DNA from 4 places in the Erwinia amylovora genome. Region 1 is predicted to be linked to each of the others. Evidence: predicted binding sites of a transcription regulator. Region 1 holds the regulator's gene; each other region holds the start of a gene.
The links. The regulator PurR, encoded in region 1, represses purine synthesis genes. The targets are predictions, from matches to a motif close to CANGCAAACGTTTGCNTG.

Region 1 (3,154 bases):
CCTAAAACCGGGTTCGACTGTAGTGGCCTTGTCTGGTATGCCTATAAAGATCTGGTGAAATTCAAAATTCCTCGCACCGCTAATGAGATGTATCACCTGCGTGATGCCGCGCCGATCAGGCGTGACCGGCTTGAGAAAGGCGATCTGGTATTCTTCCGTATTAACGGCAGAGGTAGTGCCGATCATGTAGGTGTCTATCTCGGCGGCGGTAAATTCATTCAGTCACCTCGAACGGGTAAAGACATTCAGGTTAGCGCGTTGGGTGATGATTTCTGGCAAGAACATTACGTAGGCGCTCGCCGCGTGATGACTCCGAAGACGGTTCGTTAACGGTTAGCTGAAGGTATTAACTGCCGCGCCGTCAGACAAAATTCTTTGCTGGCTCCTGATGGTTTGACCCGCCGTGGCTAATAGTCCTAAATTTCGGTGAGTTATTTACTCTCGTCCCTGCCGCACTTTGCCTTAACAGCCTGGATTTATTGTTATCGTTAACGGTAAAAATCTCGTTTTCTTTGCTAAGCCTTGTTAGAATTCCTGCTTTGCGTTGCGCAACGGCGCCAAAATCTGGCTAAGCCAGCACTGCACGTCCTTTTACGGACAAGCAAGACCCCTTCCCGACCTTTTGAGACAGCCCCCAATAATTCTGGCCAATCGGGAAAAGCTTGCGTAAAGGCAAACGATTAACAAACCAGTTATCAGCAGGTTACTGATAACACCAGGAGTACGATTTTCATGGCAACGATTAAGGATGTGGCAAAGCGCGCGGGTGTTTCCACCACCACCGTGTCGCACGTCATAAACAAAACACGCTTTGTCGCCGAAGAAACGCGAGAAGCGGTTTGGGTAGCTATCAAAGAGTTGCATTATTCTCCAAGCGCCGTAGCTCGTAGCCTGAAGGTAAACCACACCAAAACCATTGGCCTGCTGGCAACCTCAAGCGAAGCACCTTATTTTGCTGAAATCATCGAGGCGGTGGAGCGCCGCTGCTTTGCTCAAGGCTATACCCTGATCCTGGGCAATGCTCATAACAACATACAAAAGCAGCAGGCTTACCTGTCGATGATGGCGCAAAAACGTGTCGACGGGCTGCTGGTGATGTGCTCTGAATACCCGGACGCGCTGATTGCGATGTTAGAAGATAACCGCAATATCCCGATGGTAGTCATGGATTGGGGCAAGTCGCGCGGTGACTTCACCGACACGGTACTGGATAACGCTTTTGATGGCGGCTATCTGGCGGGGCGTTATCTGATTGAACGCGGGCACCGCGATATTGGTGCCATCCCGGGTCAGTTGGAGCGCAACACCGGGGGCGGGCGCCATGCGGGCTTTGTGAAAGCTCTGAGCGAGGCCGGGATCACACTGCGCGATGAGTGGCTGGTACAGGGTGATTTTGAACCTGAATCCGGTTATCTCGCCATGCAACAGATCCTGTCGCAGAAACAGCGTCCGACTGCCGTATTCTGCGGGGGTGACATTATGGCGATGGGCGCAATCTGTGCAGCAGATGAAATGGGACTGCGCGTACCGCAAGACATCTCGGTGATTGGTTATGATAACGTGCGCAATGCCCGTTACTTTACTCCGGCGTTGACCACGGTACATCAACCGAAAGAGCGCCTCGGTGAAACCGCATTTGATATGTTAATTGATCGCATTACCAGCAAACGTGAAGAGTCGCAGACCATTGAGGTCTATCCTTCTCTGATCGAACGACGTTCGGTGGCGGATGGACCTTACCGGGACTACCGCCGTTAATCACGCAGCGGTGCCGGGTCCTGCTGCTCGCTAAGCCATTCGGCCCTCAGGGTTTCCGTGCTGCCAAGATATTCCAGCAGCCAGCTCAGCGCCGGTGAGGCGCTTTGTTCCGACCAGCTCAGACAGCACGGGCTGTCAGGAAAATGCGAGCTAAGCGCCAGCTCACGCAGTTCATTCCGCTGCAGCAACGGCTGGGCGAAATGGCCCGGCACCATGCCAACGCATAAACCCGCGCGCAAGCAATCAAAAGCGCTTTCCCAGTCAGGTACGACCAGCCGCCGCTGATTATCCAGCGTCCATGTCGTGCGCTTGGGTAACGCGCGTGAAGTATCTTCCAGCACCAACGAAGGCCACTCGCGTATCCACTCTTCAGTCAGTGGCCCGGGCCGACTGACTAACGGGTGTTGTGCATTAACCACGCAGCGCCAGTTAAGGCTCCCCATATCACGGAAAGCGAAACGCCCGCCAACCGGGATCGCCTGCGTGGCACCTATCGCCACATCCACCCGCCCGTCTGCCAGCGCGTCCCAAACGCCGTTAAACACTTCTGGCATGATATGCAGCTCCATGTCAGGAAAGTGGCGGTAAAAATCCACCACCAGCTGCCGCGTTCGCGACGGGCGTACAATGCGATCGACGGCGATATTGAGCTGCCCGCGCCAGCCGTTTGCCACCTGTTGACAGCGGCGGCGCGTGGCTAGCATTTTTTTGATGACAATCCTGCCTTCCTCGCTGAATACCCGTCCGGCGTCGGTCAGCACCACATCACGATGCCGCCTTTCAAACAGATTTACGGCCAGCCATTCCTCAAGCTGACGCACCGTATAGCTTATTGCAGAAGGGACGCGGTGCAGCTCTGCGGCAGCGGCGGTGAAGCTTCCGGTCCGGGCCACGGCATCAATAACTTCCAGTGAATGTTCTGACCACATATTTGCCTTCAAAAAAATTCATTCCAATCAACGAATATTAGCGTTTCACAGACTGTCCTGCACGCGATTACACTGCGCAAGCTTAAAACGGGCTGATAAGAGTTAATTAACATGTATTCTGCAGTTTTTATGATTTACCTGGCGCTGCTAAGCATGCTGGGTTTCCTTGCTACCGATATGTACCTGCCTGCATTTGGTGTGATGCAGCAAGATCTGAATACTCAGGCTGGCGCTGTCAGCGCCAGCCTGAGTATTTTCCTTGCCGGATTTGCCTGCGCGCAACTGGTATGGGGACCTCTTTCAGACCGCATCGGGCGCAAGCCGGTACTGTTGATGGGCCTGAGTCTGTTTGCTGTCGGCTGTGCCGCCATGCTTTGGGTTAATTCAGCAGCTTCGCTGCTGGCATGGCGATTTGTGCAGGCTGTCGGCGTCTGTGCTGCGGCCGTCAGCTGGCAAGCTCTGGTGGT
Region 2 (3,154 bases), 870 kb from region 1:
GCCATCGGCGGCGTTACCGGCCGGCAGCAGGCCCGCCATATTCGCCGCCACGCCCGCCAGCTCCAGACCGATGACCGCCACAATCGCCCCCATTGCCGCCGGAGGGAACATCACGTCCAGCCAGCCGGTACCGGCTTTTTTGACGATCAGCGCTACCAGACAAAACAGCACGCCGCAGATGATAAAACCGCCTAACGCCACTTCGTAACCTAATGGCAACAGCAGCAAAACCGGCGAGATAAAGGCAAAGCTCGATCCCAGATACGCCGGGATTTTACCTTTGCAGATAAACAAATAGATCAGCGTGCCGATGCCGTTAAACAGCAGCACGGTGGCCGGGTTGATATGGAACAGGATCGGTACCAGCACGGTGGCGCCGAACATGGCAAACAGGTGCTGGAAACTGAGCGGAATAGTTTGCCGCAGCGGCGGCCGCTCGTGTACGCCAATTGCGCGACGTGTCATACAGTCATTACCCCTTTACCCCTTGAGTGTGAACGATAAAAAAGCCGACTCTGCGGCCGGCTTATCAATGCAAATGTCAGGTTACGGCACCCTCACTGGAGCACACAGTCGCAGAAAGGTCAGCCGCTACCCGCCTTGTCCGCGTAAAGCAAGCCGTGTTCGCTGCCACCAGATGAAGATCGCGGGCGTGGCTGGCGAGCAAAACGGCCGTTAACCTCGCCTGCAGCATGATTTACTTGGTACCGAAGATCTTATCACCGGCGTCGCCAAGGCCAGGGATGATATAGCCCTTTTCATTCAGCCCCTGATCGATTGAAGCGGTGTAGAGTTCTACGTCCGGGTGCGCTTTTTCCAGCGCGGCAATACCTTCCGGAGCCGCGACCAGCACCAGCACTTTGATACTGCTGCAGCCGGCTTTTTTTAGCAGATCAATGGTGGCGATCATTGACCCCCCGGTGGCCAGCATCGGGTCGACCACCAGCGCCATACGCTCTTCAATGTTTGATACCAGCTTCTGGAAATAGGGCACCGGTTCCAGGGTTTCCTCGTCACGGTAAACGCCGACCACGCTGATACGTGCGCTCGGTACGTGCTCCAGCACGCCTTCCATCATGCCAAGGCCGGCGCGTAATATCGGCACCACGGTAATTTTCTTGCCTTTGATCTGGTCGATAGTGACCGGGCCATTCCAGCCTTCGATGATGACCTTCTCGGTTTGCAGGTCGGCGGTAGCTTCATAAGTCAGCAGGCTTCCCACTTCTGACGCCAGTTCACGAAAACGTTTTGTGCTTACGTCATGTTCACGCATCAGACCCAGTTTATGTTTGACCAGCGGGTGTTTCACTTCCACGATCTTCATTATTTTACTCCCGGAGTGTTAAGCTGCAAAAAAAATCGCGAAATTATAGCGCTATTTCCCCCGCCGCCCTATGACTTAGTGTCACTGGTTCCCTCTTCTGCCCGGCATTGTTAAGGATCGCCTGGAAACGCGCTATCCGCAACTTGCGGGCAGATGGGACTCGCAAACGTTTGCTTGCACTGATAGAATTGCCGCGCTCTATTTTCAATACCACACCAACCGCAAACCGCGTGGGGATTTCGTAGTGACCGATAAAACCTCTCTCAGCTATAAAGACGCCGGCGTAGATATCGATGCGGGTAATGCGTTAGTCGACCGTATCAAAGACGTAGTGAAAAAGACTCGTCGCCCGGAAGTGATGGGTGGACTGGGCGGTTTCGGTGCCCTTTGTGCCCTGCCGCAAAAATATCGTGAACCGATTCTGGTTTCCGGTACTGATGGCGTTGGCACCAAGCTGCGTCTGGCGATGGACCTGAAACGCCACGATGCCATTGGTATCGATCTCGTCGCCATGTGCGTAAACGATTTGGTGGTATCAGGTGCCGAGCCGCTGTTTTTCCTCGATTATTACGCTACCGGCAAGCTCGACGTTGACACGGCTGCCAGCGTCATCGCCGGCATTGCTGAAGGTTGCTCGCAGTCAGGCTGTGCACTGGTCGGCGGCGAAACCGCTGAAATGCCGGGCATGTACCACGGCGAAGATTACGACGTGGCTGGCTTCTGCGTTGGCGTGGTAGAGAAATCAGAGATCATCGATGGCAGCAAAGTCGCTGAAGGCGACGTGCTGATCGCCCTTGGCTCAAGTGGTCCACACTCAAATGGCTATTCGCTGCTGCGCAAAATTCTGGCGGTCAGCAACACCGACCCGGAAACCACCCAGCTGGAAGGTAAACCCCTGGCGGACCACCTGCTGGCACCAACGCGCATCTATGTGAAGAACATCCTCAATCTGATTGAGCAGGTGGATGTGCATGCGATCGCCCACCTGACCGGCGGCGGCTTCTGGGAGAATATCCCGCGCGTGCTGCCAGACAACACCCAGGCGGTGCTGGAAGAGTCAAGCTGGGAGTGGCCAGCCGTCTTCAGCTGGATGCAGCAGGCCGGTAACGTCAGTCGCTTCGAGATGTACCGCACCTTCAACTGCGGCGTTGGCATGGTGATTGCCCTTAGCCCGGCGGAAGCGGACAAAGCGCTTCAGCTGATGAACGATGCCGGTGAGAAAGCCTGGAAAATTGGCGTGATCAAAGCCTCCGATGCTGAAGAGCGCGTGGTGATCAACGCATGAAACGCATCGTCGTGCTGGTTTCCGGTAACGGGAGCAATTTGCAGGCCATTCTCGACGCCTGCCAGCAGGGGCGGATCGGCGGCAGGGTAGCTGCCGTTTTCAGTAATAAAGCCGGGGCTTTTGCCCTTGAGCGCGCGCGCGCGGCCAACATTGCGGCTCATGCGCTGGCAGCGGCGCAATTCGCCGACCGCTGCGCTTTCGATCGTCAGTTGATGCAGGAAATAGACGCCTATGCGCCCGATCTGGTGGTACTGGCAGGATATATGCGCATTCTCAGTGCGGAATTCGTTCAACGCTACGCCGGGCGCATGCTGAATATTCACCCTTCGCTGCTACCTAAATATCCGGGGCTGCATACTCATCGCCAGGCGATTGACAATGGCGATGAAGAGCACGGCACCTCGGTGCATTTTGTCACTGAACAGTTGGACGGTGGCCCGGTGATTTTGCAGGCGAAAGTTCCGGTGTTCAGCGATGACACAGAAGACGATGTCGCCGCGCGCGTACAGCATCAGGAGCATGCTATCTACCCGCTGGTGGTAAGC
Region 3 (3,154 bases), 1.8 Mb from region 1:
CCAGCATGGAGTTGGAAACCGCAGTACGGCTGGGCGCCAACGTGTTGCACATTATCTGGGTCGATGAGGAGTACAACATGGTGGCGATGCAGGAAGAGCAGAAATATCAGCGTGTGTCCGGCGTGAAGTTCGGCCCCGTTGACTTCAAAGCCTACGCCGAATCCTTTGGTGCTGCCGGTTTTGCGGTGAAAAGTGCCGAACAGCTGGAACCGACGCTGCGCAAAGCGATGGACGTACAAGGCCCGGCGGTGGTGGCGGTGCCGGTGGACTATGCCGATAATCATCTGCTGATGGGCCAGCTGCATCTGAGTCAGATCCTTTAACTTTGCCGCGTGAAATTGGGCTGACCATGTTGACACGGCGTACAGGGAAAAACGCCTCAAGGTGAATTGAGGCGTTCTTTGAAACAGTACGGCTAACGCGATGGTGTTATTGCCTGTCCTCGCCATGATTTTCCAACCAGGCAGGCTGGCAAATCATGCACGAAAAGAGGTCATGTTGTGCGGAACGCCGATATGCACCTGAGACAACTCACTGTTTTTTAAACAGGTGAAGCACCTCATCAGACTGATGAAAACTTAGCCCATTAACATATTGACCTATGTATCTCCCAGCGGTTCTACCGATAGCCTGGTTGTCCGGGGCCTTTTGAGCTTTCAGATTTTCAGCTGCCACTTTTCCACTTTTCCTTCCAAAGCATTGGGCAGGTTCACGATGCGTTGTTTGCCGCCAATAACGATTCTTTGCATCGTTATTCATGGACACTAACCGGGACAGCAGATGAGCCATACTCTTTGGTTGTTCTACTGTCCGTGAGCAAATCGCTTGTATACCCTGGGAAAAACTACCGATATTGATTGGCATTTAGTTATTTGTACCTGTGAGATAATAGAAAAAAATAATAATTTAACCTTCTTGACGATGCTGATGTTAAAATCCCGTTCTTAACCACCTCCATTTATTTTGTCTGATCAATTGATATCTGGTGAGGCTGTAATAAATAAATTATTTTTTCGAGTTGACCTCATTTTTTAATACATAGCTTACTCATGAGGTTTTTGGAATAATATTTTATTTGGTCAGCTTAGCCTGAAAAAATGCCATTCGGTGATTATAATTTAAGATATTAATTTATAACTATTGTTTTATAAGGTTTTTTTACCATACTATCGTGTCCAGCAAAATCTTGCAGAGTATCATTGCAATAATCTGACACATTATTTTAACATGGTGCATAACTCATTACATGGTTTGCTGGATCCTGAATAAATATTCATTAATTTGATGTTTATAATTAGTCCACGATGGGAGATATCATGCCTGAAGTGTGAATATCATATAGGGTATTATCATAAAAATATAAACAAAAAACCTCAATAATCACTCCGTTAATACGGAAATTCAGATCATTTCAATATAGCAAAACGTGTAGAAATCGGATTCGCCCACCCTTTGAGGGGAGGGCAATAGCGCCTTTTGAGTCTGAAAAAACAGCCAGCGGCGCGCCAGCAAAACGTTTCGATGGCGATCACATTTCCAACATCTGAAGATTGTTTTCCCCCCGCTATTTCTTACACTGCCCGCTGGCGAAACGTTTCGCTGTGGAGCGAAAAATGAAAAAAGGCATCTTACTGCATTCGGCTATCTCTGCCGTGATAGCCCGCCTCGGCCATACCGACAGTATTGTTCTTGGCGATGCCGGCTTACCCATTCCTGAGGGGCCGCAGCGTATCGATCTGGCATTAACACCGGGTATTCCCAGCTTTCTTCAGGTCGCTCAGGCGGTCACCAGCGAGATGCAGGTCGAAAGTGCCATTATGGCGCAGGAGATCCGGCAGCATAATCCGCAGCGCCATAGCGAACTGCTGGCCTTACTCGACGTATTGCAGCAGCAGCAGGGGAACACCATCAGTATTCGCTATATCAGTCACGAACAGTTCAAACAGCAAGCCCAATGCAGTCAGGCAACAATTCGCAGCGGAGAAATTACGCCGTATGCCAATGTCATCCTGGTCGCTGGCGTGACCTTCTGAGGCGCTTATGCAACCTTTATTACAACTGAAGGGCATCGACAAGTCGTTCCCCGGCGTTAAGGCCCTGTCGGGCGCTGCGCTGTCGGTTTACCCCGGGCGGGTGATGGCGCTGGTGGGGGAAAACGGCGCGGGCAAGTCCACCATGATGAAAGTTCTGACCGGCATCTACCCGCGTGATGCCGGATCGTTTGTCTGGCTGGGGCAGGAAACCACCTTTAACGGCCCGAAAGCGTCGCAGGAGGCGGGGATTGGCATCATCCATCAGGAACTGAATCTGATCCCATCATTGAGCGTTGCCGAGAACATCTTCCTTAGCCGGGAACCGGTGACCCGTTTCGGCCGTATTCAGTGGAAGAAGATGTACGCCGCAGCGGATGCGCTGCTGCAACGCCTGAATCTGCGCTTTCGCAGCCACAGGCTGGTGGGCGAGCTGTCAATTGGCGATCGGCAGATGGTAGAGATCGCTAAGGTTCTGAGTTACGAGTCAAAAGTGATCGTAATGGACGAACCCACGGATGCGCTGACCGATACCGAAACCGCCTCGCTGTTCCGCGTGATTGGCGAGTTGAAAGCCCGCGGCTGCGGCATCGTCTATATCTCCCATCGTATGAAAGAGATATTTGAGATCTGCGATGACGTCACGATTTTCCGCGACGGGCAGTTTATCGCCGAATATAAGGTGACGGCGCTGAACGAAGACTCACTGATCGAAATGATGGTCGGGCGCAGGCTGGAGGAGCAGTATCCGCGCCTGAATAAAGCGCCGGGTGAAGTGCGTCTGAAGGTTGAAAACCTCAGTGGGCCAGGCGTGGAAAACGTCAGCTTTTCGCTGCGCAAAGGTGAAATACTTGGGGTGGCTGGCCTGATGGGCGCAGGGCGGAGCGAACTGATGAAAGTGCTGTACGGCGCGCTGCCTCGCAGTAAGGGGCGGGTAACGCTGGAGGGGAAAGCAGTGGTGGCGCGCTCCCCGCAGGAGGGGCTGGCTAATGGCATCGTTTATATCTCTGAAGACCGTAAGCACGATGGCCTGGTGCTGGGGATGTCAGTGAAAGAGAATATGTCGCTGACCGCGCTCAACGACTTCAGCTATGGCGCAGGGCGACTGAAACATGCGCAGGAGC
Region 4 (3,154 bases), 1.7 Mb from region 1:
TCGTCAGGTCGATGTTTTCATTCAGGGCAAAGTTCAGCAGCCCCTGAATATCGGTGGGGCTGATAGCCACGTTGTGTAAGGCCGGTTCCAGCGCGGTTCCGGCATTGCCCGGAGCAACAAATACACGATCGGCCAGCGGAGACTGAGCGGCTTTCCAGGCCAGCGCGTGCTCACGGCCACCGTTACCAATGACTAAAATTTTCATCTGGGACTCCGTAATTAATGGCGGAAGTGACGCATGTCGGTAAAGATCATGGCAATGCCGTGTTCATCTGCCGCAGCGATCACTTCATCATCTCGAATTGAGCCTCCCGGCTGGATCACGCAGGTCACGCCAACGGCGGCGGCGGCATCAATACCGTCGCGGAACGGGAAGAAAGCGTCAGAAGCCATCGCCGAACCTGTGACTGCCAGACCTTCATCAGCGGCTTTGATACCGGCGATTTTAGTCGAGTAAACGCGGCTCATCTGACCGGCCCCTATGCCGATGGTCATATTATCACGGGCATAAACAATGGCGTTTGACTTAACAAATTTAGCCACTTTCCAGCAGAACAGCGCATCACGCAGTTCCTGCTCGCCTGGCTGGCGCTTACTGACCACGCGTAGCTGGCTTTCACCTACCATGCCGAGATCGCGATCCTGCACCAGCAGGCCACCGTTGACACGCTTGAAGTCGAGACCCGTCTGACGCTGCTGCCACTGACCACAGGTCAGCACGCGCACGTTCTGTTTAGTAGCGGTCACCTTCAGCGCCGCATCGCTGGCGGAAGGCGCAATGATAACCTCTACAAACTGGCGGCTGCTGATCGCCTGTGCGGTGGCTTCATCCAGCTCACGGTTGAAGGCGATAATGCCGCCGAAAGCAGAAGTGGGGTCGGTTTGGTAAGCACGCCCGTAGGCATCGAGAATTGAGCTGCCTGTCGCCACGCCGCACGGGTTCGCATGCTTGACGATAACGCAGGCCGGCTGGTTGAACTCCTTTACGCACTCCAGCGCGGCGTCGGTATCAGCGATGTTGTTATAAGAGAGGGCTTTACCCTGTACCTGCTGTGCGGTGGCAACGGACGCCTCACTGACCTCCTCTTCTATATAGAAGGCAGCCTGCTGGTGGCTGTTTTCGCCATAGCGCATATCCTGCTTTTTAATAAAGTTCAGATTCAGCGTGCGCGGGAAACGGCCGGCGGGTTCGGTTGTCTCACCGTGATAGGCGGGGACCATACTGCCAAAGTAGTTGGCAATCATACTGTCGTAAGCCGCAGTGTGTTCAAAAGCTTTGATCGCCAGATCAAAACGGGTTGCCAGCGTCAGTGAATTCTCATTGGCATCCAGTTCTGCAATGATGGCCTGATAGTCGCTGCTCTTCACCACGATAGCCACGTCCTTATGATTCTTGGCGGCAGAGCGCACCATTGTGGGGCCACCGATATCGATATTTTCAACCGCATCTTCCAGCGAACAGTCTGCACGAGCTACGGTTTGGGCGAAGGGATAAAGGTTAACGACGACCATATCAACGGGCGAGATACCGTGTTCGGCCATAACGGCATCATCCTGACCACGGCGTCCTAAAATACCGCCATGCACTTTCGGATGTAACGTTTTAACGCGCCCATCCATCATTTCCGGGAAACCGGTGTAGTCCGAGACTTCAGTAACGGGCAGACCGGCATCAGCCAGCAGGCGGGCAGTCCCGCCGGTGGAGAGCAGTTCGACGCCGCGCCGGGAAAGCGCCTGTGCGAATTCGAGGATACCGGCTTTGTCAGACACGCTGAGCAGCGCGCGGCGTACAGGACGATGTAGTTGCATGAGGTTTATCCCTTGGCTTTGGATCGCATAAAAAGAGCGTTATATGAAGCTTGCTCATTTTCTTCTATAAACAAGAAAAGTTTCAGATAACGCCCCTGAGGGGGCTGACTCTTTGCGCGGGCATTGTAGCGAAAACGTTTGCGCGTTGCTCGTCAAAATTGCCACGATGCAAGCAGTGTGGATAAGTTTGTGCATAACAGGGTATAAAGTGGGGTTTTGCTGGGGATTGCGGCAAACAGGCATATTATCGCAAATTAGCCCTTGTCAGCCGTCAGAAACTCCCTATAATGCGCCTCCACTGACACGGAACAACGGCTTACCGGCCGGCGTGTTGAGAGGTTCAGGAAGTTCTGAACCGCCTGGAAAAACTTCTGTAAAAGAGGTTGACTCCGGAGGAGGAAAGCGTAATATACGCCACCTCGCGACAGGATGCCAAGGCACTGTGCGCACCGCTCTTTAACAATTTATCAGACAATCTGTGTGGGCACTCGCAGGATTGATATCAGACGCCTCCGGGCGTAAAAAAAATATCAAGTCTTAAGAGTGAACACATAATGAAATTCATTATGACGTTTTACGATTGAGCATCGCTGGACTGGTTTCAGCAAATCGAACTTTTAATTGAAGAGTTTGATCATGGCTCAGATTGAACGCTGGCGGCAGGCCTAACACATGCAAGTCGAACGGTAGCACAGAGAGCTTGCTCTTGGGTGACGAGTGGCGGACGGGTGAGTAATGTCTGGGAAACTGCCCGATGGAGGGGGATAACTACTGGAAACGGTAGCTAATACCGCATAACGTCTACGGACCAAAGTGGGGGACCTTCGGGCCTCACACCATCGGATGTGCCCAGATGGGATTAGCTGGTAGGTGAGGTAACGGCTCACCTAGGCGACGATCCCTAGCTGGTCTGAGAGGATGACCAGCCACACTGGAACTGAGACACGGTCCAGACTCCTACGGGAGGCAGCAGTGGGGAATATTGCACAATGGGCGCAAGCCTGATGCAGCCATGCCGCGTGTATGAAGAAGGCCTTCGGGTTGTAAAGTACTTTCAGCGGGGAGGAAGGGTGAGAGGTTAATAACCTCCTGCATTGACGTTACCCGCAGAAGAAGCACCGGCTAACTCCGTGCCAGCAGCCGCGGTAATACGGAGGGTGCAAGCGTTAATCGGAATTACTGGGCGTAAAGCGCACGCAGGCGGTCTGTCAAGTCGGATGTGAAATCCCCGGGCTTAACCTGGGAACTGCATTCGAAACTGGCAGGCTAGAGTCTCGTAGAGGGGGGTAGAATTCCAGGTGTAGCGGTGAAATGCGTAGAGATCTGGAGGAATACCGGTGGCGAA

Region 2: purM (phosphoribosylformylglycinamidine cyclo-ligase) is a predicted target of PurR. The motif match lies at 1,484-1,501, and genes of this name have one in related genera.
Region 3: rbsD (D-ribose pyranase) is a predicted target of PurR. The motif match lies at 1,507-1,524, and genes of this name have one in related genera.
Region 4: purH (bifunctional phosphoribosylaminoimidazolecarboxamide formyltransferase/IMP cyclohydrolase) is a predicted target of PurR. The motif match lies at 1,937-1,954, and genes of this name have one in related genera.

Annotation. Positions count from the first base shown of each region.
Region 1 covers NZ_CP066796.1:1,756,354-1,759,507, reverse strand. The annotation lists gene JGC47_RS08205 (C40 family peptidase) at 1-330, shown strand, start outside; gene purR (HTH-type transcriptional repressor PurR) at 733-1,758, shown strand; gene punR (DNA-binding transcriptional activator PunR) at 1,755-2,687, opposite strand; gene punC (purine nucleoside transporter PunC) at 2,799-3,154, shown strand, end outside.
Region 2 covers NZ_CP066796.1:2,629,869-2,633,022, forward strand. The annotation lists gene uraA (uracil permease) at 1-465, opposite strand, end outside; gene upp (uracil phosphoribosyltransferase) at 698-1,324, opposite strand; gene purM (phosphoribosylformylglycinamidine cyclo-ligase) at 1,569-2,609, shown strand; gene purN (phosphoribosylglycinamide formyltransferase) at 2,606-3,154, shown strand, end outside.
Region 3 covers NZ_CP066796.1:3,741,229-3,744,382, reverse strand. The annotation lists gene alsS (acetolactate synthase AlsS) at 1-323, shown strand, start outside; gene rbsD (D-ribose pyranase) at 1,614-2,033, shown strand; gene rbsA (ribose ABC transporter ATP-binding protein RbsA) at 2,041-3,154, shown strand, end outside.
Region 4 covers NZ_CP066796.1:3,463,587-3,466,740, reverse strand. The annotation lists gene purD (phosphoribosylamine--glycine ligase) at 1-205, opposite strand, end outside; gene purH (bifunctional phosphoribosylaminoimidazolecarboxamide formyltransferase/IMP cyclohydrolase) at 220-1,809, opposite strand; rRNA gene JGC47_RS15765 (16S ribosomal RNA) at 2,428-3,154, shown strand, end outside.